2 linked regions of the Colwellia sp. M166 genome follow. The protein of the gene in region 1 interacts with the protein of each later gene in a pairwise test. Links are inferred from orthologs where the notes say so. Each region holds a gene or a part of one and is shown in the gene's direction. Other genes may lie near its edges. The genes, in order: secD and pheT.

The links.
Region 2: the proteins of secD (region 1) and pheT interact in binary tests that used the Escherichia coli proteins (3 or more experiments, as listed by UniProt). The link is inferred for Colwellia sp. M166 from one-to-one orthologs.

Annotation. Positions count from the first base shown.
Region 1 is NZ_CP040755.1:1,077,458-1,087,689, reverse strand. Bases 4,906-7,878 are described here. They hold secD (protein translocase subunit SecD), read left to right. Parts: upstream 4,906-5,454; coding sequence 5,455-7,302; downstream 7,303-7,878. Other genes in these bases: secF (protein translocase subunit SecF), read left to right, coding at 7,319-7,878; yajC (preprotein translocase subunit YajC), read left to right, coding at 4,960-5,295. In the rest of the region: FGD67_RS04960 (hypothetical protein), read right to left, coding at 1-119; aceK (bifunctional isocitrate dehydrogenase kinase/phosphatase), read right to left, coding at 478-2,208; tRNA preQ1(34) S-adenosylmethionine ribosyltransferase-isomerase QueA, read left to right, coding at 2,591-3,646; tRNA guanosine(34) transglycosylase Tgt, read left to right, coding at 3,771-4,901; more of secF, read left to right, coding at 7,879-8,266; FGD67_RS04920 (hypothetical protein), read left to right, coding at 8,630-10,232. UniProt on the Escherichia coli protein: Part of the Sec protein translocase complex. Interacts with the SecYEG preprotein conducting channel. SecDF uses the proton motive force (PMF) to complete protein translocation after the ATP-dependent function of SecA.
Region 2 is NZ_CP040755.1:4,240,750-4,251,034, forward strand. Bases 4,016-7,041 are described here. They hold pheT (phenylalanine--tRNA ligase subunit beta), read left to right. Parts: upstream 4,016-4,335; coding sequence 4,336-6,747; downstream 6,748-7,041. Other genes in these bases: pheS (phenylalanine--tRNA ligase subunit alpha), read left to right, coding at 4,016-4,323; FGD67_RS19170 (integration host factor subunit alpha), read left to right, coding at 6,751-7,041. In the rest of the region: FGD67_RS19145 (phosphoribosylaminoimidazolesuccinocarboxamide synthase), read left to right, coding at 1-629; glnK (P-II family nitrogen regulator), read left to right, coding at 985-1,323; FGD67_RS19155 (ammonium transporter), read left to right, coding at 1,398-2,690; more of pheS, read left to right, coding at 3,343-4,015; more of FGD67_RS19170, read left to right, coding at 7,042-7,044; FGD67_RS19175 (DUF2937 family protein), read right to left, coding at 7,141-7,659; FGD67_RS19180 (ABC transporter ATP-binding protein/permease), read left to right, coding at 7,858-9,645; FGD67_RS19185 (DUF1415 domain-containing protein), read left to right, coding at 9,689-10,237.

The DNA of each region.
Region 1 (10,232 bases):
TTGGGGCTATTAGCATTAGCCATAGCTGAACCTGAAGTAAGACTTGATAAATCACGCCTTTGCCAAACCGTAATGCCCATGGCTTGTAATAAATCAAACTGTCGTTTGCTAATAGTCATATTATTTTAGCTATGTTTAAAACTGGCTATTATCATGACAGAGTTTTTAGTTAGGAAAAACCAGAATTTATTCATATTTTTGAAATAACAGTAAATTGTTATTAAAGAAGAAAATGGCAGGGGTGGAGAGATTCGAACTCCCAACCGTCGGTTTTGGAGACCGCTGTTCTACCAATTGGAACTACACCCCTGCAACAGATTCGAATTATACTGATGCCAAGCTAAAGGTAAAGGACAAATTACAAATAAATGACTGTTCGGCTAAATAAACAGCACACTTGTCCATTTTAAGTATTTAAAGCCAGTTTTTTGCTTGTTTATTCGCCATAACTAACCTTAAAACAAAATTATAAGGTTGTTAATTATTTTTCCAGTGACAAAAACGTGATTTTTCAGGGTAAGGATAAACATCCGCAAAAACGCCTTTGGCGACATTAGCTTGGCAATTTTGCCAATATTTAGCTTCTAGTAAATTAGCATGGTAACGTAAAAATGCTTGGCGATAGCGTGTATTTGCCAAGGCAAAGGTGGCAATTTCTTCTGGAAATACATCACCAGGGTCAACAGAATACCAAGGCTCTGAGGCATAAATTTGCTCTTCAGTTATTGGCTCAGGTTTGACGCGGAAATTGACTTCATTCATATAGGTGATTTCATCATAATCATAAAAAATGACGCGACCGTGACGAGTGACACCAAAATTTTTCAGTAACATATCACCAGGAAATATATCTGCGGCAATCAATTGCTTAATCGCTTTGCCGTAGCCGTACATGGCATTGTCAACTTCTTCATCACTTGCTGTCGCTAAATACAAATTCAAAGGCGTCATTTTACGTTCGATGTACATGTGTTTAATGATCACTAAGTCATTTTCAAAGCGCAATAATGATGGCGCAACCGTATTAAGCTCTTCCAATAACTCTACTGAGAAGCGTTGCTTAGGAAAAGCAACCTCAGAATATTCCATGGTATCAGCCATTCGGCCAACACGGTCATGTAATTTTACTAAGCGATATTTGCCCTTTACATCTGCTCGGGTCATATTTTTACTGGGTGAAAATTTGTCTTTAATAATTTTAAAAACATAAGGGTAAGATGGCAGAGTAAAGACTGACATCACCATACCTTTTATGCCAGGAGCGAGTTCCAGTTTGTCATCGCTGTTATCAAGATGGTTTAAAAAGTCACGATAAAACTGTGTTTTACCTTGCTTATGAAAGCCAATGGCGGAATACAAATCAGCACGGGTTTTATGCGGGATTAAACGGTTGAGAAAGTCGACAAGGGCATGTGGGTGCTGACAATCGACGAAGAAATAGGCACGAGCAAAGCCGAATACCACTGCCATATCCTCACCTTTTGTAATTAAGGCATCAATAAATAAGCCATCTTTTTCAGTATTTAACAACGAGATAATAAATGGCGTTTCGCCGGCGGGGGAGATCACTCGCCCTATAATATAGGCGCCCTTATTACGGTAAAAAACAGAATCGAGGATATCAAATTGCAAGTCAGATAATTGGTAGCGAGTTTTATGTGCTTGTTGGCGAAACTTGGCAATTAAAGTATTGATATCTTTTTTTAAGTGCGCAAAGGGCAGTGAAAAGTTTTGACTCTTAATGATCAGCGTAATGGTTTTATACAACCCATGTTCATCAGGGTGATAGCTGGTGAATATTTTGGGTGTTGGTAGTTTATCTAAACGAGTGGCGGTTGATTGCACGAAAATATAGGCATTGTGATAATACTTTCGCTCAAAAAGGTGACAAAAAACCGAATTATAGAAGCTTTCCGCTAATTCAGGTTGTGGATGTAAACTCAGTAATTCAATATAGCTGTTTTTTACATGTTGCCAAAGCTCATCATCGAGTGTGGTGATAAAAAAATCTTGTTTGATGGTGTCTAAGGTTTCACCAACACGCTGATCATAGAAATCGGTACGTGCCTTTGCTGCTGTTTGAATGTCATGCCAACGATATTGTTCAAAGCGCTGTTTGGCTGCTTGGGTAATTTCACTGTAAAGATATATGTGTCGCTCAAAACCGTTAATAATCGTTTTAGCGATGGCAAAAGCAAGATTTTTCATGGGCTACCTATGGCCAATTTCAGTCAGTTATTAGCCGATTGTGCTGATTAAGATAGGGCAAGTCAATGCTAGCTGTCATGACAAGTGCTTGCTATTGATCAAGCGCACGTATTGTCCTGACATATCTGCTCTATACACAATAAGAAAACAAAGGTCAGAGAATTGGTATCACAATAAAGTTTGATTTCAGCATACGTTAAAACATTGCTTTTGAGTGATTATTTTTAGCTTATAGTCGTTATTAATGATAGTGATGCCGCCTTAGCAATCTGAGCTTAATCGCGCTATTCGCTTAGCCTTGTTTTATAAGTTAATGCTTGCTATTCGTGCCGTGCAGCACTAAAATTACGCGTTTTTTCATCTTTAAACTAGTTTATTTATCATGCGCGTAGCCGATTTCTCATTTGACTTACCTGAAGAGCTTATTGCTCGATACCCGAAAGCTAACCGTTCAGCCAGTCGTTTATTAACCCTTAGTGGTAATAGCGGTGAATGTCGCGATGAAACTTTTACTGATATTATTAATCACGTTGAAGCTGGTGATCTCTTAGTTTTTAACAATACTCGCGTGATCCCAGCGCGCATGTTTGGTCAAAAAGCGAGTGGCGGTAAGTTAGAAGTGCTGGTTGAGCGTTTATTAGATGAACGCAGAGTGTTAGCACATATACGCTGTAGTAAATCCCCTAAAGCCGGTAGTGAAATACTGCTTGAAGGCAAAGTTACAGCTACCATGGTGGCAAGACATGATGCTTTATTCGAACTTGAGTTTCATGGCGAACAGCCGGTGTTATCAATATTAGATGACATTGGTCATATGCCATTGCCGCCTTATATCGATCGCCCTGACGAAGACAGCGACCGTGAGCGTTATCAAACAGTATATAATGAAAAACCAGGTGCGGTAGCAGCACCTACGGCAGGGTTGCATTTTGATGATACATTAATGGCAAAGTTAAAAGCCAAAGGTGTTGATTTTGCTTTTGTGACTTTGCATGTTGGTGCCGGAACATTTCAACCGGTTAAGGTTGATGAAATTGCCGATCATATTATGCATGCTGAATATGTTGAAGTACCGCCAAGTGTTGTTGAGCAAATAAAGCAAACCAAAGCGCAGGGTGGTAAAGTGATTGCTGTGGGTACTACTTCTGTACGCTCATTAGAAAGTGCTGCGAAAGTTGCTAAAGAACAAGATAAACCGTTTAGTGCTTTTTATGGTGATACCGATATTTTTATAACCCCCGGTTATGAGTTTGAAATTGTTGATGCCCTCATTACTAATTTTCATCTTTCTGAATCCACCTTATTGATGTTAGTGAGTGCATTTTCTGGCTACGAAAATATTATGAATACCTATCAACATGCGGTTGAGCAGCAATATCGATTTTTTAGTTATGGTGATGCGATGTTTTTAACCAAACGAGATCAACATACAGCATAGGTAGTAAATTATAGTGAACTAGGCCTTAGCTTAGCCACTAAAACAGAAAAGCTACTAGCCTGTTTCGCTAGTGGGCAAAGGATAAGATATGACAAAAGATACTCAGAGTAGAGAAAAAAAAATTATGCAATACCAATTGCTAAGCACTGACGGTAAAGCAAGGCGTGGTCGTTTAACGTTTGATCGCGGCACTGTAGAAACCCCAGCATTTATGCCGGTAGGAACCTACGGCACAGTAAAAGGCATGAAAACTGAAGAAGTTGCTGATACCGGCGCTGAAATATTGTTAGGCAATACCTTTCATCTCATGTTACGCCCAGGCACTGAAATCATTGAACAACACGGTGGTTTACATGGTTTTATGAATTGGGATAAGCCAATTTTAACTGACTCTGGCGGTTTTCAGGTCTTTAGTTTAGGCAAAATGCGTAAAATTACTGAAGAAGGGGTTAAATTTAGCTCGCCAGTCAATGGTGAAAAAATTATGTTAACCCCTGAGCGTTCAATGGAAGTACAGAATAGCTTAGGCTCAGATATTGTGATGATATTTGATGAATGTACGCCATATCCAGCCAGCCATGAAGAGTCAAAAGTTTCTATGGAGCTATCATTACGTTGGGCGCAGCGTTCTAAAGATGCACATCAAGGTAATAAAAACGCGTTGTTTGGTATTATACAAGGCGGCATGTATGAAGATTTACGTGAAGTCTCGGTAAATGGCTTAACCAGTATCGACTTTGATGGCTATGCTATCGGTGGCTTATCAGTAGGGGAGCCTAAAGAAGATATGATTCGAATATTAGATCATACCGCGCCCTTGATACCCGAAAATAAACCCCGATATCTTATGGGAGTAGGCAAACCTGAAGATTTAGTTGAAGGCGTTCGTCGCGGTATTGATATGTTCGATTGTGTTATGCCAACACGTAATGCGCGTAACGGACATTTATTTGTCACCAATGGCGTGATAAAAATTAGAAATGCCCGTCACAAAACAGACACAGGCCCATTAGATCCAGAGTGTGATTGCTACACTTGTAAAAATTATTCACGTGCTTATTTACATCATTTAGATAAGTGTAATGAAATTTTAGGCTCGCAATTAAATACCCTACATAACCTACGTTTTTATCAACGTGTTATGAAAGGATTGCGTGATGCGATAGAGCAAGGCAAACTAGACGAGTTTGTTGCACAATTCTATGCGTTACGCGATTTACCTGTTCCGCCATTAGCTGGCGCAGAAGCAGGTTAAAACAGTTTCAACTTCACCATTTTATAAAATTAATTAGAAAAAATAATAAGAGGAATTTATGAGTTTATTTATTAGCCAAGCCCACGCTGCTGCAGGACCTGCTCAAGGTGCTGACGGTACATCAATGTTAATTATGTTAGCCGTATTTGGCTTAGTGTTTTATTTTATGATCTATCGTCCACAAGCTAAACGTGTAAAAGAGCACAAAAGCTTAATGTCTGAATTATCAAAAGGTGATGAAGTATTAACACAAGGCGGCATTGTTGGTAAAATTGTTAAAGTTTCTGACGAAAAAGACTTTATCGTAGTAAGCATTGCTGAAGGTACTGAAGTTACTGTACAAAAAGGCGCAATTAACGCCGTATTGCCAAAAGGCACAATGAAGTCTCTATAACGAGATCTTATTGGTTTAGCTATAGCTATATTAAAAGTGCTGGTTGGTATTATTATCAATTGGCACTTTTGAGTAACTATAACAATGAAAAATTTATAAACATCACTCTACTATTAAGTCGTTATATTCGAGTGATTCAAAAGAAAATAGGATGATATTGTGTTAAACAAATATCCATTATGGAAGACATTGATGGTGCTATTTATAGTTGCTATTGGTGCAATCTATGCGTTGCCAAACCTATATCCTGAAGATCCAGCGGTACAGATTTCTGGTTTACGTGGCATAGAAACAACTGCCGCAACTTTAGATACAGTAAAGTCTCATCTAGATGAAAATAAGATTTCTTTCGCAAGTATCGCAATGGAAAACGGCCAGATTTTGGCGCGTTTTAAAGATACAGAGCAACAGTTACGCGCGCGTGATTTACTTGAAGATAGCATGGGTGACCAACATTCCGTCGCCTTGAACCTGACCCCCGCAACTCCACAGTGGTTAGCAAGCATTGGCGGTACACCAATGAAGTTAGGCTTAGATTTAAGTGGCGGTGTTAGCTTCTTGATGGAAGTTAACATGCAGGAAGCTATTGTTAAGGTACAAAAAAGTTTAGTAGATGATTTTCGTACTGGCTTACGCACTGAAAATATTCGTTACCGTTCAGTTAAACAAGTTAATGATGCCATTAATATTCACTTTCGTAATGCTGATGACTTAGTTAACGCAGAATCTTTTTTAGAAAAGCAAAATCGTGATTTATTATTTGCTAGTGATGAAAGTAACTTAACATTATCCGTTAAGATGAGTGAGCAAAAGTTAAAAGAAACTCGCGAGTATGCATTACAACAAAACATTACTATTATTCGTAACCGTGTCAATGAACTCGGTGTTGCTGAACCGTTAGTGCAACGTCAAGGCAAAAAGCACATTGTTATCGAGTTACCGGGTGTGCAAGATACTGCAAAAGCAAAAGAAATTTTAAGTGCAACAGCAACGATAGAGTTTCGTTTAGTTGATACTGAAGGTGACTTAGGGGCAGCGCTTAATGGCCGTGTTCCGGGTAGTTCGCAATTATTAAAAGAACGTAGCGGTCAACCGGTTTTATTGAAAAAACGTGTCATGCTTACCGGTGATCATATTGTTGATGCCGGTTCAAGTTTTGATGAATATAGTCGTCCACAAGTTAATATTACCTTAGATTCTGCTGGTGGCAACAAAATGTCAAACAGTACTAAGAGCAATATCGGTAAGCCAATGGCGACGGTATTCATTGAATTCAAACCGACTAATCGTGTTGATGCTGAAGGTAATACTATCTTCGAGAAAGTTGAAGAAGTGATCAGTGTTGCGACTATTCAAGCACGTTTAGGTAAAACCTTCAGAATTACCGGTGCCGGTAGCCAAGCTGAAGCACATAATCTAGCGTTATTACTACGAGCGGGTGCTTTAGTTGCGCCAATTCAAATTGTAGAAGAGCGTACGGTTGGACCAACATTAGGCGCTGAAAACGTTCAATTAGGTTTTCAAGCTATTATGCTAGGTTTTGGCTTAGTGTTCTTATTTATGTTGATTTATTATCGTGCCTTTGGTGTAGTAGCTAACTTAGGACTAGGTGCCAACTTAGTGTTGATTATTGGTATTATGTCAATGATCCCTGGTGCGGCTTTAACCTTACCAGGCATGGCCGGTATCGTATTAACCGTGGGTATGGCGGTTGATGCTAACGTACTTATTTTTGAGCGTATACGTGAAGAAATACGTGAAGGTAAGTCTATTCAACAGTCAATTCACCAAGGTTATGATGCCGCATTTTCCACTATCATTGATGCTAACATCACCACGTTAATTGCTGCTTTGATTTTATTTGCTGTTGGTACCGGACCGATCAAAGGTTTCGCAATAACGTTATCAATCGGTATTATTACTTCAATGTTTACTGCGGTTGTCGGTACACGTACGGTTGTTAACGCTGTTTGGGGTGGTAAACGCCTCGATAAACTGTCTATATAAGTAAGGCTTCAATATTATGCAAATTTTACAATTAAAAAATACTGTTGCCTTCATGAGTTACCGTAAGGCTGCGCTACTGTTAAGTCTTGTACTGATGCTTGCCTCGGTTTTTACCTTGGCAACGAATAAACTTAACTTTGGCTTAGATTTTACTGGCGGCACGTTAATCGAGATTGGTTTTGATAAAACCGCTGATTTAAATAAAATCCGCGAAATCATGGATACTAATGGCTTTGATGATGCTGTGGTTAAGTTTTATGGTTCAAGCCGTGATGTTGTCATTCGTTTAGCGACACGTGAAGATGTTAAGGCTGAAATGCTAGGTAACCAAGTGCTTGATATTCTTCAATCCGGTACTGGTGAAACCATTGATATGCGTCGTATTGAGTTTGTTGGCGCCAGTGTTGGTGATGAGTTAGCAGAGCAGGGCGGTTTAGCCATGCTAACCGCATTGATCTGTATCTTGGTTTATGTCGCTTTTCGTTTTGAATGGCGTTTCGCTTTAGGCTCTGTTTTTGCCTTGTTTCATGATGTATTGCTAACACTTGGTTTATTCTCTGTTTTACAGTTAGAGTTTGACTTAACCGTACTTGCGGCAATATTGGCAGTAATAGGTTACTCGCTCAACGATACTATTGTGGTCTCGGATCGTATTCGAGAAAACTTTAGAAAAGTGCGTGTTGGTGGTGCAGAAGAAATAATTAATATCTCTTTAACACAAACGCTTTCACGTACTATTATCACCTCAATTACTACCTTATTAGTATTGGCTGCTTTATTCTTTAAAGGTGGCGCATTAATACATGGTTTTGCAACCGCATTACTATTAGGTGTATTTGTTGGTACTTACTCATCAGTTTATGTTGCTAGTTCGGTGGCTTTGGCATTAGGTATTTCAAAAGAAGACTTAATCCCAGAAGTGATTGAAAAAGAAGGCGCTGATCAAGAAGAGATGACGCCTTAAGCAATTGTCAATCGGTGCGAACCGATTAACTAAAATAAACACAAAAACCGAGCAACTATGCTCGGTTTTTTTATACCATTAAATTTTGATGTAAATAAAATTATTGCTTTATCTGGCTGCTATTTATTTAACATAGTTCTTTTTTAAACTTAGAGGTTTTCTTTAAGTTATTGTATATAAGTCCTTTATTTATCTTTTTGTTTTTTATTTCTAGCTGATGTCATGATTTTTTTAACTTAATGCTGTCATCTGTTTGTCAAACTAGTGAAATAAAAACTACACATTACTTCAACAATTCTGTCATTTATTCTCCGTACTATTATCGCAAATTTTTTAATAATAAATCTGCGGAGCAGAACTGTAATGAATATCAAAACTCTATTTAAAGTAAGTGTAATTGCAAGTGCTATGGCTTTAGTTGGTTGTGGTGGTGATATCAAAATTGAACCAACCGTGAATGATAACAGTGTCGATAATAGTACAAATAACTCAAACAATACCGATGGCGGTATTGATACCGGTACGACAAATCTTTGTGCTATTCGTGGCGAGCTACAGGGCGCTTATGATGGTCGTGACTGTAATTACCCCGCAGCATTTGCCAGTAAAAATATTGAAATTGAAACAGACTTAACTTTTGCTGAATTACCTAACGATGGTGTGCATGTTTTTACTGGCGCGTTATTAATGGGTAAAGACTGTGATAGCACAACCGGTTGTACTGTTAATACTGACGGTCCAACCTTAACGGTTGAAGCAGGTGCTAACTTAGCGTTCACTTCAGGTGAAGCGATTATTCGTATTGGCCGTGGCGCAAAAATTAATGCCGTAGGTACACTAGAAAAACCGGTCAACTTTACTTCAGCTAATGCTTACGAGCGTTTAGATGTTGTTGGAAATGGTGCTCAGTTCGCTGATTGGGGCGGTATTATCATCAATGGTTTTGGTATTACCAATCAATGTACTGACGCACAGCGTGCTGCAACAACCTGTAATGTTACCACCGAAGGTGTTACTAGCTACTTTGGTGGCAATGATAATGCAGATAACAGTGGTGCGATTGAATTTGCAAAAATTTGGTACGCTGGCTCTGGTCCACGCTCTGGCGGTGAAGGTGATGATCTTAACTCACTAACATTAAATGCTGTTGGTTCAGCGTCTAAGTTTGATTACATTCATATTCACCAAGGTTTTGATGACGGCATTGAGTTTTTCGGTGGCGCAGCATCAATTAGCCATATTGCGGTAACTGACACGCAAGATGACGCGATTGATATCGACGCCGGTTGGCAAGGTAGCGGTCAATACATATTCGTTAAACACGGTACGGTTGAAACCAAGCAAGAAGTGGTTATTCCTGCGGTAATTGAAAATGGTGTAGTGGTTGAAGCAGAAAGAATTTTCCCTATCGGTTCAGATGTATTTATGGGTAATAACGGTTTTGAAACTGACGGCGAGAAAAACGGCGGCGCTGAGTACTCAGAAGCGCCAACATCAAACCCTACTTTTGCTAACGTAACGGTTATCACCACTGACGGTAGCTCAGTACGAGATGATGACCCATCACAAGCCTTTAAGTTTGATGATGCTATTAAATCTATGTACTACAACGTATTAATTGTCAAAACAGAAGGTGCTAACGGCACTAACTGTATCGAACATAAATCAGATGGCGAAATTAATGCCGATTCAGTTTCATTCTCAAACTCTGTGATGGCCTGTGTTAATGAATTCAAAGGTGAGCAAAGCTTTATTTCAGGCAAAGAGCCTGCAGCATTAACCGGTACAGCGAAAGCGGATTGGTTTGATAATAGCGCTGCAAACGTGCGTATTGCTAGCACATCAAGCGTGCTGTCAAATGCCTTTGCTACTGATGTTGATTCAGCTGATATCACTATCACAGCGAATGATTTATCAGGTCTAGGTAGCTTTTTCCAAGCCGGTAATTACATTGGTGCTGTATCAG
Region 2 (10,285 bases), 3.2 Mb from region 1 along the record:
TTGAAAAAGATAGTAAATTACCAACATTGCTACAAACCCCGTCAACTAAAGGCATTTTACCGGGAATTCCTGGTGTGCCAGCGGTTGATGATGTCAATATTACTCGTCAGAATATTGTCGATAATTTTACTGCTTTTAACTTCAAAGCAATTGACGATATTGCCTTATATGAAAAGCTACTAACCGAAGGTTTTGATGTTATCTCAGCTGCGTTAGCTAAACTGGAGCAAATTTTTGTCGATACTAAGTTTGAGTTTGGTTATGTCAAAGACCGTAACGGCAATGACAAACTTATCTATATGGATGAAGTGGGCACACCTGATTCATCACGTATTTGGGATGGTGCGCAGTATAGATTGGGCAATATTGTTGAGAATTCGAAAGAAGGTTTCCGCCAACTATTGCTGAGTCACTTCCCAGATCCCGATATCTTATTAAATAAAGACCGCATGATTGAACGTGAAGCATTGGCCCGTGACAATGAGTTACCTGCAGCAGTGCTAATGTCATTATCTGAAACTTATCTTGCTATCGCTGAAAAAATTACCGGAAAAGCGATTGTTTTATCGAGTAACCCGAAGCAAGAGATCATTGATATTTTACGTACTGAATATCAGCTGATTGATTAGACACTAAAGACTAACCGTTACTGACTATAAACAGCCTCGCTATTGCGGGGCTTTTTTATATCGGTAATAAAATTGCTTTCTTTGGTTTATAAGCGGCTGCTCAAGTAAGCTGCTTTTATCATCTATTAATCGCTGCGCTCTTTTGATGCGACTGGATTGTCTTGCACCAATATCGCACTAATCTAGCGCTCAATTGCACTGTTATGGTGCTTTGCTGCGTTGGTTAATGCCTTGATTTGTGTGTAGGTTGTTGAATTTAATATTCTTTTTATTTTGGGTATAAATGGTGCTTAGTAATATTATAAATAATGAATTTTACAATTTAATTGATAACAAATGCACTAAAGGTGAGCGAATGAAATTAGTCACAGCAATTATTAAACCCTTCAAAATGGATGATGTTCGTGAAGCATTAAGTGAAATTGGCATTGATGGTATGACAGTAACAGAGGTGAAGGGTTTTGGTCGTCAAAAGGGCCATACTGAGCTTTATCGTGGTGCTGAGTATTCAGTTGATTTTCTGCCAAAAATTAAATTCGAAATTGCTGTGAAAGATGATTTTGCTGAACGAGTTGTAGAGACCATTATTAGCTCAGCACATACTGGAAAAATTGGTGATGGCAAAATATTTGTTACTGATATTGAAAGTGTTATGCGTATTCGAACCGGTGAAGCAGATGATGATGCCATTTAATTAAGTACTGTTACTCGAAAACCGGCAATTTAATTCTGTACACTTAGCCTAAAAATTTTAATAGTGAATGTAAAATGAATAAAATATTAATCACACTGTTGGCGTTAACTTTTTCTCTGCCAAGTTTTGCTGCCGAGCCAGCGCTTAATGGTGCTAATACTGCTTGGATATTAACGGCTACCGCGTTGGTGCTATTAATGACCTTACCGGGTTTAGCCTTATTTTATGGCGGCTTAGTTCGTCGAAAAAATATCCTATCAATTTTAATGCAATGTTTTGCTATTGCTGGACTTTCATCCATTTTATGGTTCATTGTGGGTTACAGTTTAGCGTTTGGTGAAGGCAATGCTTGGATTGGTGATTTCAGTAAAGTGTTAATGGTAGGAATGACCAAAGAAACCCTTGCTGGTGATATTCCTGAAAGTTTATTTGTGCTTTTTCAAATGACCTTTGCGGTGATCACGCCTGCTTTAATTATTGGTGCTTATGCTGAAAGAATGAAGTTTTCTGCAGTTTTACTGTTTTCAGGTTTATGGCTACTCGTTGTTTATGCTCCCGTAACTCATTGGGTTTGGGGTGGTGGCTGGTTAGCACAAATGGGCGTATATGATTTTGCCGGTGGTATTGTTGTCCATATTACCGCCGGTGTTGCTGCATTAGTTGCTGCGGTAGTGTTAGGGCCTCGCCATGGTTTTCCACGAACGCCAATGTTGCCACATAACCTGACAATGACAGTAACCGGTGCGGGTATGCTCTGGGTTGGTTGGTTTGGTTTTAATGGTGGTAGTGCCTTGGCCGCTAATGGTGACGCCGCTATGGCAATGATAGTGACACATTTGTCTGCATCAGCAGGGGCATTGACTTGGGCGGCAATTGAGTGGAAAAAATTTGGTAAAGCCAGTGTTTTAGGTGCCGTTACTGGTATGGTTGCGGGCTTAGGTACTATTACGCCAGCATCAGGCTTTGTTGGACCTGGTGGCGCTTTAATTATTGGTGTTTCAGCCGGTATCGTTTGTTTTTACTCAACGGTTTATATTAAGCAAAAACTTAAAATTGATGACTCTTTAGATGTTTTTCCTGTCCATGGTATCGGCGGTATATTGGGAACTTTATTAGCCGGTGTTTTTGCCTCGACAGAGCTAGGTGCCTTTAGTGGTTTTGGCTATGCTGAAGGTATTAGTACTATGTTAGGGCAAGTTACTGTGCAGTTAATTGGTATCGGTTCAACTATTCTTTATACCGCGGTTGTCTCTTATTTGTTATTTAAATTAGTCGGCTTTATGACTAAAGGTTTACGGGTGTCAAAAGAGCAGGAAATTACCGGTTTAGATTTAATAGAGCATGATGAGGTGGGTTATAACCTATAGGCGCTAATACTATCTTTTAAACCTGTGTTTTGCGTAAAGAAAGGCTTCGATAATAGAAGCCTTTTTTATGTTTAACGTAATATACCCGTACCACTTCAAGATGCAACTTCAGCGCTAAGCTAGGCATTCTGATCAAGGCGCGATACGTCGATAATGGTCTCTCACTTATCAAGTACTGCAACGCAGGACTAATTTTCTAGCATAGCTCCCTGCGGGCAAGCCGATAACGAGTCATCTCCAGCGTTATTGATTTCGATAATAGAATAACTATTCTCGGCTCTGGCATCCTGCTTCGCTCTACCTTCACCACCCAGGGTTTCGTCTTCAATCAATGCCTTGGTGCTAACCCGTTATCGACTTGCTGAAATCTGCATTTTGAAGTGGAGCGGGTATAGGTTTTTGTCATTTTATTAATATTTAAGCCATCATAAGCTGAAAAATCACCTAGTTTTATAAAAGTAAAAATTACAGACATTAACTTTTTGTTGAAAAACGTAGATTTACCCTACTTTATCAGTAATTTTTTGTGTAAAATCATTCACCATTTTATTAATCGAAAAAGTCTAGCTAAAGGCCAAATTAGGCCGATGTTAATGCCCTATAGTTAAATACTAAGAAATATGGGCGCTTTGAACACGCTTTAGAGGAACTCATGAATTTAGACGATATTATATTGCAGGCAGAACAAGCTATTGCGGCGGCAACTGATCCTGTAGAACTTGACCAAGTTCGCGTTAACTTCTTAGGAAAAAAAGGTTTGTTCACTGAACAAATGAAAGGCCTGAGCAAGTTACCAAAAGAAGAAAAGCCCAAAGCGGGTCAAGTGATTAACATCGCTAAACAGCAGGTACAAAAGCTGCTAACTGAGCGTGGTGAGTTATTACGTGCCGAAGTTATCAAGCAACAACTTGCCGCAGAATCTATTGACGTTACATTACCCGGTCGTGGTGATGAATTAGGCGGTTTACATCCAGTGACGCGCACTATTGAGCGTATTGAAAGCTTTTTTGGTGATTTAGGTTTCTCTGTGAAACAAGGCCCTGAAGTTGAGGATGACTTTCATAACTTTGATGCCTTGAATATTCCTGAGCACCATCCAGCGCGTCAAGACCACGATACATTTTACTTTAATCCTAAATTGGTTTTACGTACACAAACCTCGGGTGTGCAAATTCGTACCATGGAAAAAGAACAACCACCTTTGCGTATCATCTCGCCAGGTAAAGTTTACCGTAATGACTACGACCAAACGCATACGCCAATGTTCCACCAAGTGGAAGGCTTAATGGTTGATAAAGACGTGAGTTTTACGCACTTAAAAGGGGTGTTGCATGACTTCTTACATCACTTTTTTGAAGAAGAAGTAGAAATTCGCTTCCGTCCATCGTATTTCCCATTTACAGAACCTTCTGCAGAAGTTGATATTATGGGTAAAAACGGCAAATGGTTAGAAGTATTGGGCTGTGGCATGGTGCATCCTAATGTACTGCGCAGTGTCGGCATTGATCCTGAAGTTTATACTGGTTTTGCCTTCGGTATGGGGGTTGAACGTTTAACCATGTTACGTTACGGCGTAAATGACTTACGTTCATTCTTTGAAAATGATCTTCGCTTCTTAAAACAGTTCAAGTAGGAAAGCCATATAATGAAATTTAGTGAATCTTGGTTACGTGAGTGGGTAAATCCTGCTATATCTTCAGATGAATTAGCCCATCAAATTACCATGGCTGGTCTTGAAGTAGACGCCGTTGAGCCTGTTGCAGGCGAATTTAGTGGTGTATTAATTGGTGAAGTGGTTGAATGTGGTCCGCACCCTGATGCAGACAAATTACAAGTAACAAAAATTAATTTAGGACCAGATTTTAATGACGGCGAGTTAGTCGATATTGTTTGTGGTGCTAAAAACTGTCGTTTAGGTTTAAAAGTTGCGGTTGCCACTGTTGGCGCGGTATTACCGGGCGACTTTAAAATTAAAAAAGCAAAACTTCGCGGTGTACCTTCACACGGTATGTTGTGTAGTGAGTCAGAAATCGGTTTAGCTGATAATTCTGATGGCATCATGGAATTAGCCAGTGATGCACCTATTGGTCAATGCGTAAGAGAATACCTTGATCTTAATGATGTTACCATCGACGTCGATTTAACCGCTAACCGTGGTGATTGTTTAGGCCTTAAAGGCTTAGCTCGTGAAGTTGGTGTATTGAATAGCTTAAGCGTTACAGAGCCAACTATCACCGCGGTTACGCCAACGATTGACGATACGGTAGCGATTACCTTATCAGCTGAAAAAGCCTGTCCGCGCTATTTAGGCCGGGTGATTAAAAATATTAACATCAATGCACAAACCCCATTATGGATGGTGGAAAAACTGCGTCGTTGTGGCACACGTGCAATTGACCCTGTGGTTGATGTCACGAACTATGTGCTTTTAGAGCAAGGTCATCCAATGCATGCCTTTGATTTAGCTGCGATTGATGGTGGCATTAATGTCCGTTTGGCGAATGACGCTGAAAAACTAACATTGCTAGATGGTAATGAAGTGACATTGTCGACCCAAACCTTAGTTATTGCTGACGATGCAAAAGCATTGGCCATGGCCGGTATTTTTGGCGGCTTAGCGTCAGGTGTTACTAGCGAATCTAAAGATATCTTTTTAGAAAGCGCTTTTTTTGCCCCTTTAGCTATTTTAGGTAAAGCACGTCAGTATGGTTTACATACCGATGCATCACACCGTTATGAGCGTGGAATTGATCCTCAGCTACAACGTGATGCCATGGAACGTGCGACACAATTATTACTTGAAATTGTTGGCGGTGAAGCCGGACCTATTGTTGAAGCTATGTCTGAAGAGCATGTTCCAGCTGAAAAAACAGTGGCCTTACGTCGTGCCAAATTAGATAGCCGTATTGGCCATCATATTGATGATGCAACAGTAACTAATATTCTAACGCGTTTAGGTTTTAGTGTTACTGAAGACGGTGTCGATGCAGAGAAAGTATGGACAGTCGTTGTACCTGCGTATCGTTTTGATATCAGTATTGAAGTTGATTTAATTGAAGAAGTCGCGCGTATTTTTGGTTACAACAATATTCCTAATGTTTCACCAAAAGCGACATTAGCGATGCGTGAGCAAAAAGAAGCACAGCTACCGGTAAGTAAGTTACGTAATGTTTTAGTTAATCGTGGTTACCAAGAAGCGATCACGTATAGCTTTGTTGACCCGAAAGTACAGGCGCAATTGCATCCTGGTCAAGCAACGATGACCTTACCACATCCTATTTCATCTGAAATGTCAGAAATGCGTATCAGTTTATGGACCGGCTTATTACAATCTGTAGCCTATAACCAAAACCGTCAACAAGGGCGAGTGCGCTTATTTGAAACCGGTTTACGTTTTATTCCTGATGAAAGTGCTGAGAATGGCGTTCGTCAAGATAATATGATCGCGGGTATTGTTAGCGGTCAACGTAGTGAAGAACATTGGGATATCGAAAAAGCAGCAACTGATTTTTACGATATTAAATCAGATGTTGAAGCTTTGCTTAGTCTAACAAGTAACGAAAGTGCTTTTGTTTTCTCAAAGGCGGAAGTTGATGCTTTACATCCAGGCCAAACGGCTGCCATTCACAAAAATGGTGTTTTAGTTGGTCACGTTGGTGCCTTACATCCTGAATTAGAAAGAAAATTAGGTTTAAATGGCCGAACATTAATTTTTGAACTTTTATTGACTGAAATTTGTACACAAAACATCCCGCAAGCACGCGACATATCTCGCTTTCCGGCCAATAGACGTGATATAGCTGTGGTTGTTGAAGAGCAAGTAAGTGCAAATAATGTCCTACAACTTATTGAAAAGGTTGGCGGAAATTATTTAGTTGATCTAAACTTGTTCGATGTATACCGAGGTAATGGTATTGAATCTGGTTTTAAGAGCTTAGCAATAGCAATGACATTGCAAGATAATAATAAAACCTTAGCAGAAAAGGATATCACTGACGTAGTTGACCGAGTGGTTGATACATTGAAAACTGAACTAAATGCATCTCTGAGGGATTAAATAATGGCGCTAACAAAAGCAGAAGTAGCAGAACATTTATTTGAAAAAGTTGGGCTGAGTAAGCGCGACGCAAAAGATATGGTTGAAGTGTTTTTCGAAGAAATTCGTGAAACGCTAGAAACAGGCGAGCAAGTAAAGTTGTCTGGTTTTGGTAATTTCGATCTTCGAGTTAAAAGTGAGCGTCCTGGACGCAATCCTAAAACCGGTGAAGATATTCCAATTTCAGCACGTAAAGTCGTAACCTTTCGTCCTGGGCAAAAACTTAAAAGTCGCGTCGAAGACGGCAATGGCGAATAAGTAAACCGTTCAGTTTTGCATTAGTGCTGTACTTGCATTAGTACTGTATAAAAAGGTTGCCTTGGCAACCTTTTTTGCTGTGCAATAAAAGCATGATTAATTTTTTTGTGCTAACTTTTTCTTGAAAGGGTATTTAACCACGCTGATGCTTAATGCTTTTAATATCAGAGCAGTAATAGCCAGTGTGCCACCAGTAGCAATAGCGTTTAGCTCAAGCGGAATGGCCATTGAGAAGTGCTCAGCAGTACCATTAGCAATTTCTCGGTCTAAATGCCAAATAAACAGATAAACATTGTCTAGATAATCGGATTGGCTTATCTGTGCTAAGTGGTTAGCGAGGTAGTCAACACGCAAAGATAAGCGTTCAATGAGTTCTCCTGTGCTAATAATAGCGGCTTCGCTATTGTCTTTGTAGCGTGTGATCATGGTCACTATGCTGCCATCAAAATGCTGTTGGGCTATCATTTCAAATTGATTTAATTGCGATTGAGCTTCAGCCAAATGACCTGCTAGGCGCTGCTGATATTGCTGCATAAACTCAGGTAACTGCACACCCAATATGAAAATAGCAGTAAAGAAACAGCGATCGATAATATTATTAATCAAGGCAAACATAAGAGCGAGTCACAGAATTAGAAGAATAGTTTCACGTTAGCACAACTACAAAAAAAGTTCATAGACAATGAGCTCTTCTTAACGGTGCCAGTGATGAAAAGTGAATATTTTTCAGACCTAATACGGTATCGATGTTAATATATTATGACATAAGTTCGCTGTATTTTTCCTAAACGTTAATTGGAATTTATCAACCCTATGCGCAGATCATCCCATCAGCCCGAGCAAGAAGTTACTACCTTTAATTGGCGTGTTGTTAAGCTATTAGTTCCCTATTTACTTGAGTTTAAAGCACGTATATTTTTTGCTTTAGCTTGCCTAGTACTGACCAAAGTTGCTAGCGTCTATTTACCTTTTATTCTTAAAGATATTGTTGATGTTTTAGATACTCAGCAAGAAAACCGCGTTTACTTAGTGCCGTTTGCTTTAGTGGGGGCTTATGGACTCGTTAGACTCACCATAGTTATATTTGCTGAAATTCGTGATACCTTGTTTGGACGTGTTACTGAACGAGCAATTCGTCGAATTGGCCTAAAAGTTTTTCAGCATCTGCATAAATTAGATTTAGATTTTCATTTAAATCGCCAAACTGGCGGTTTGTCACGCGATATTGATCGCGGGACTTCAGGCATTAATTTCTTAATGCGCTTTATGATTTTTAATATTATCCCAACGCTGATCGAAATTGTCATGGTGGTGGGGATTTTATTAGTGAATTATGGCATTTGGTTTGCGCTTATTACGCTATCTTCTATCGTGCTGTATATCGGGTATTCTGTTTATGCGACAGACTGGCGTACACGCTTTATACGTGAAGCGAATAAGGCTGACTCATCGAGTAATACCCGTGCTATTGATAGCTTACTGAATTATGAAACGGTTAAATATTTTACGAATGAAGCATATGAAGCCTCAGCTTATGATAACCAATTAGCTAGCTGGGAACAGGCAAAGATGAAGAATCGACTATCTTTATTTGCCTTAAATGGCGGCCAAGCACTGATTATTTCCTGCTCAATGACGGCGATGTTAGCACTTGCTGCTTATCAAGTAACTTATGAAAAAATGACCTTAGGTGACTTCGTATTGATTAATGCTTTCATGATGCAACTTTTTATCCCACTGAATTTTTTAGGTTTTGTTTATCGTGAAATCAAAGGCTCATTGGCCAATATTGAGCAGATGTTTGAATTGATGTTGAAGAAGCCCAAAGTAGAAGATGATGAACATGCTGATGTACTAAGTTTGTCTCAAGCAGAAATTAACTTTGAAGGTGTGTCGTTTGCTTATGATGTTAAACGTCCAATTATCAAAAATATATCATTCACTATTAAGTCTGGGCAAAAAGTGGCTGTAGTTGGTGAAAGCGGCTCAGGAAAATCAACTTTAGTTAAATTATTATTTAGATTTTACGATTGTGACAGTGGTCAAATAACCATTGATGGGCAAAATATTCGCCAAGTTACTCAACATTCCTTACGAAAAAATATTGGTATTGTGCCGCAAGATACCGTGTTGTTTAATGATACGCTGTTTGCCAATGTTCACTATGGTGAACCTAAAGCTGATGAAGTAAAAGTTAATAATGCTTTTAAAATGGCTCATTTATCAGATTTTGTCGCTAGACTACCTGATGGCATGGAAACTATTGTTGGCGAGCGTGGTTTAAAGCTCTCTGGCGGTGAAAAGCAGCGAGTAGCGATTGCTCGTACTATTTTAAAAAATCCGCGGATTTTAGTTTTTGATGAAGCAACATCTTCGCTTGATAGCCAATCAGAGCAAGCGATATTAACCGCGATAAAAGAAGTTGCTGAGCATAGAACCAGTTTAGTTATTGCCCATAGGTTATCAACTATAGTAGACGCTGATAATATCATGGTGATGCAGCAGGGTGAAATTGTTGAGCAGGGTACGCATAAGGGCTTATTAGCCAAAAAAGGCCATTATTTTACCATGTGGCAACTGCAGCAAAGTACTCAGAGTTAAAATAAACACTTGAATAAGAAGTAAACTAAACTAAGTCCATACTATGACAACAATACCTGAAATAGAACATACGAAACAATGGCTTGAACAAGTCATTATTGGTTTGAATTTTTGCCCATTCGCGAAGAAAGAATTTGTTAATCAAACCATTCACTATCATCTCAGCGCCCAAGAACAGCTAAAGTCAGCGTTAACTGAATTACTAGCACAATGCCATTACTTACAAGCTAACTCGGAAATAGAAACCAGTTTATTAATTTACCGTGATGGCTTTAGAAGCTTTAATCGTTTTTTAGATTTGGTTGATTACGCTAATGAACTTGTGGTTGAGCAGGGCTTTGAAGGTGTTTTTCAAATTGCGACTTTTCATCCTGAGTATTGCTTTGCCGATGCTAATTATGACGATGCTAGTAATTTTACTAATCGCTCACCTTACCCGACATTGCACTTAATTCGTGAACAAGGTATGGCAAGAGTCTTGAGTGTTTATAAAAACCCGCAAGCTATTCCCGATAATAATATTGCTTTAGCCGAGCAGAAAGGTGCTCAGTACTTCAAGAGCCTGTTGGCAAAAATTAAAAATAATAGCTAACTGATAAAAGAGTATTTTATCAAATTTTCACAACTTTCTTCTGCTTAT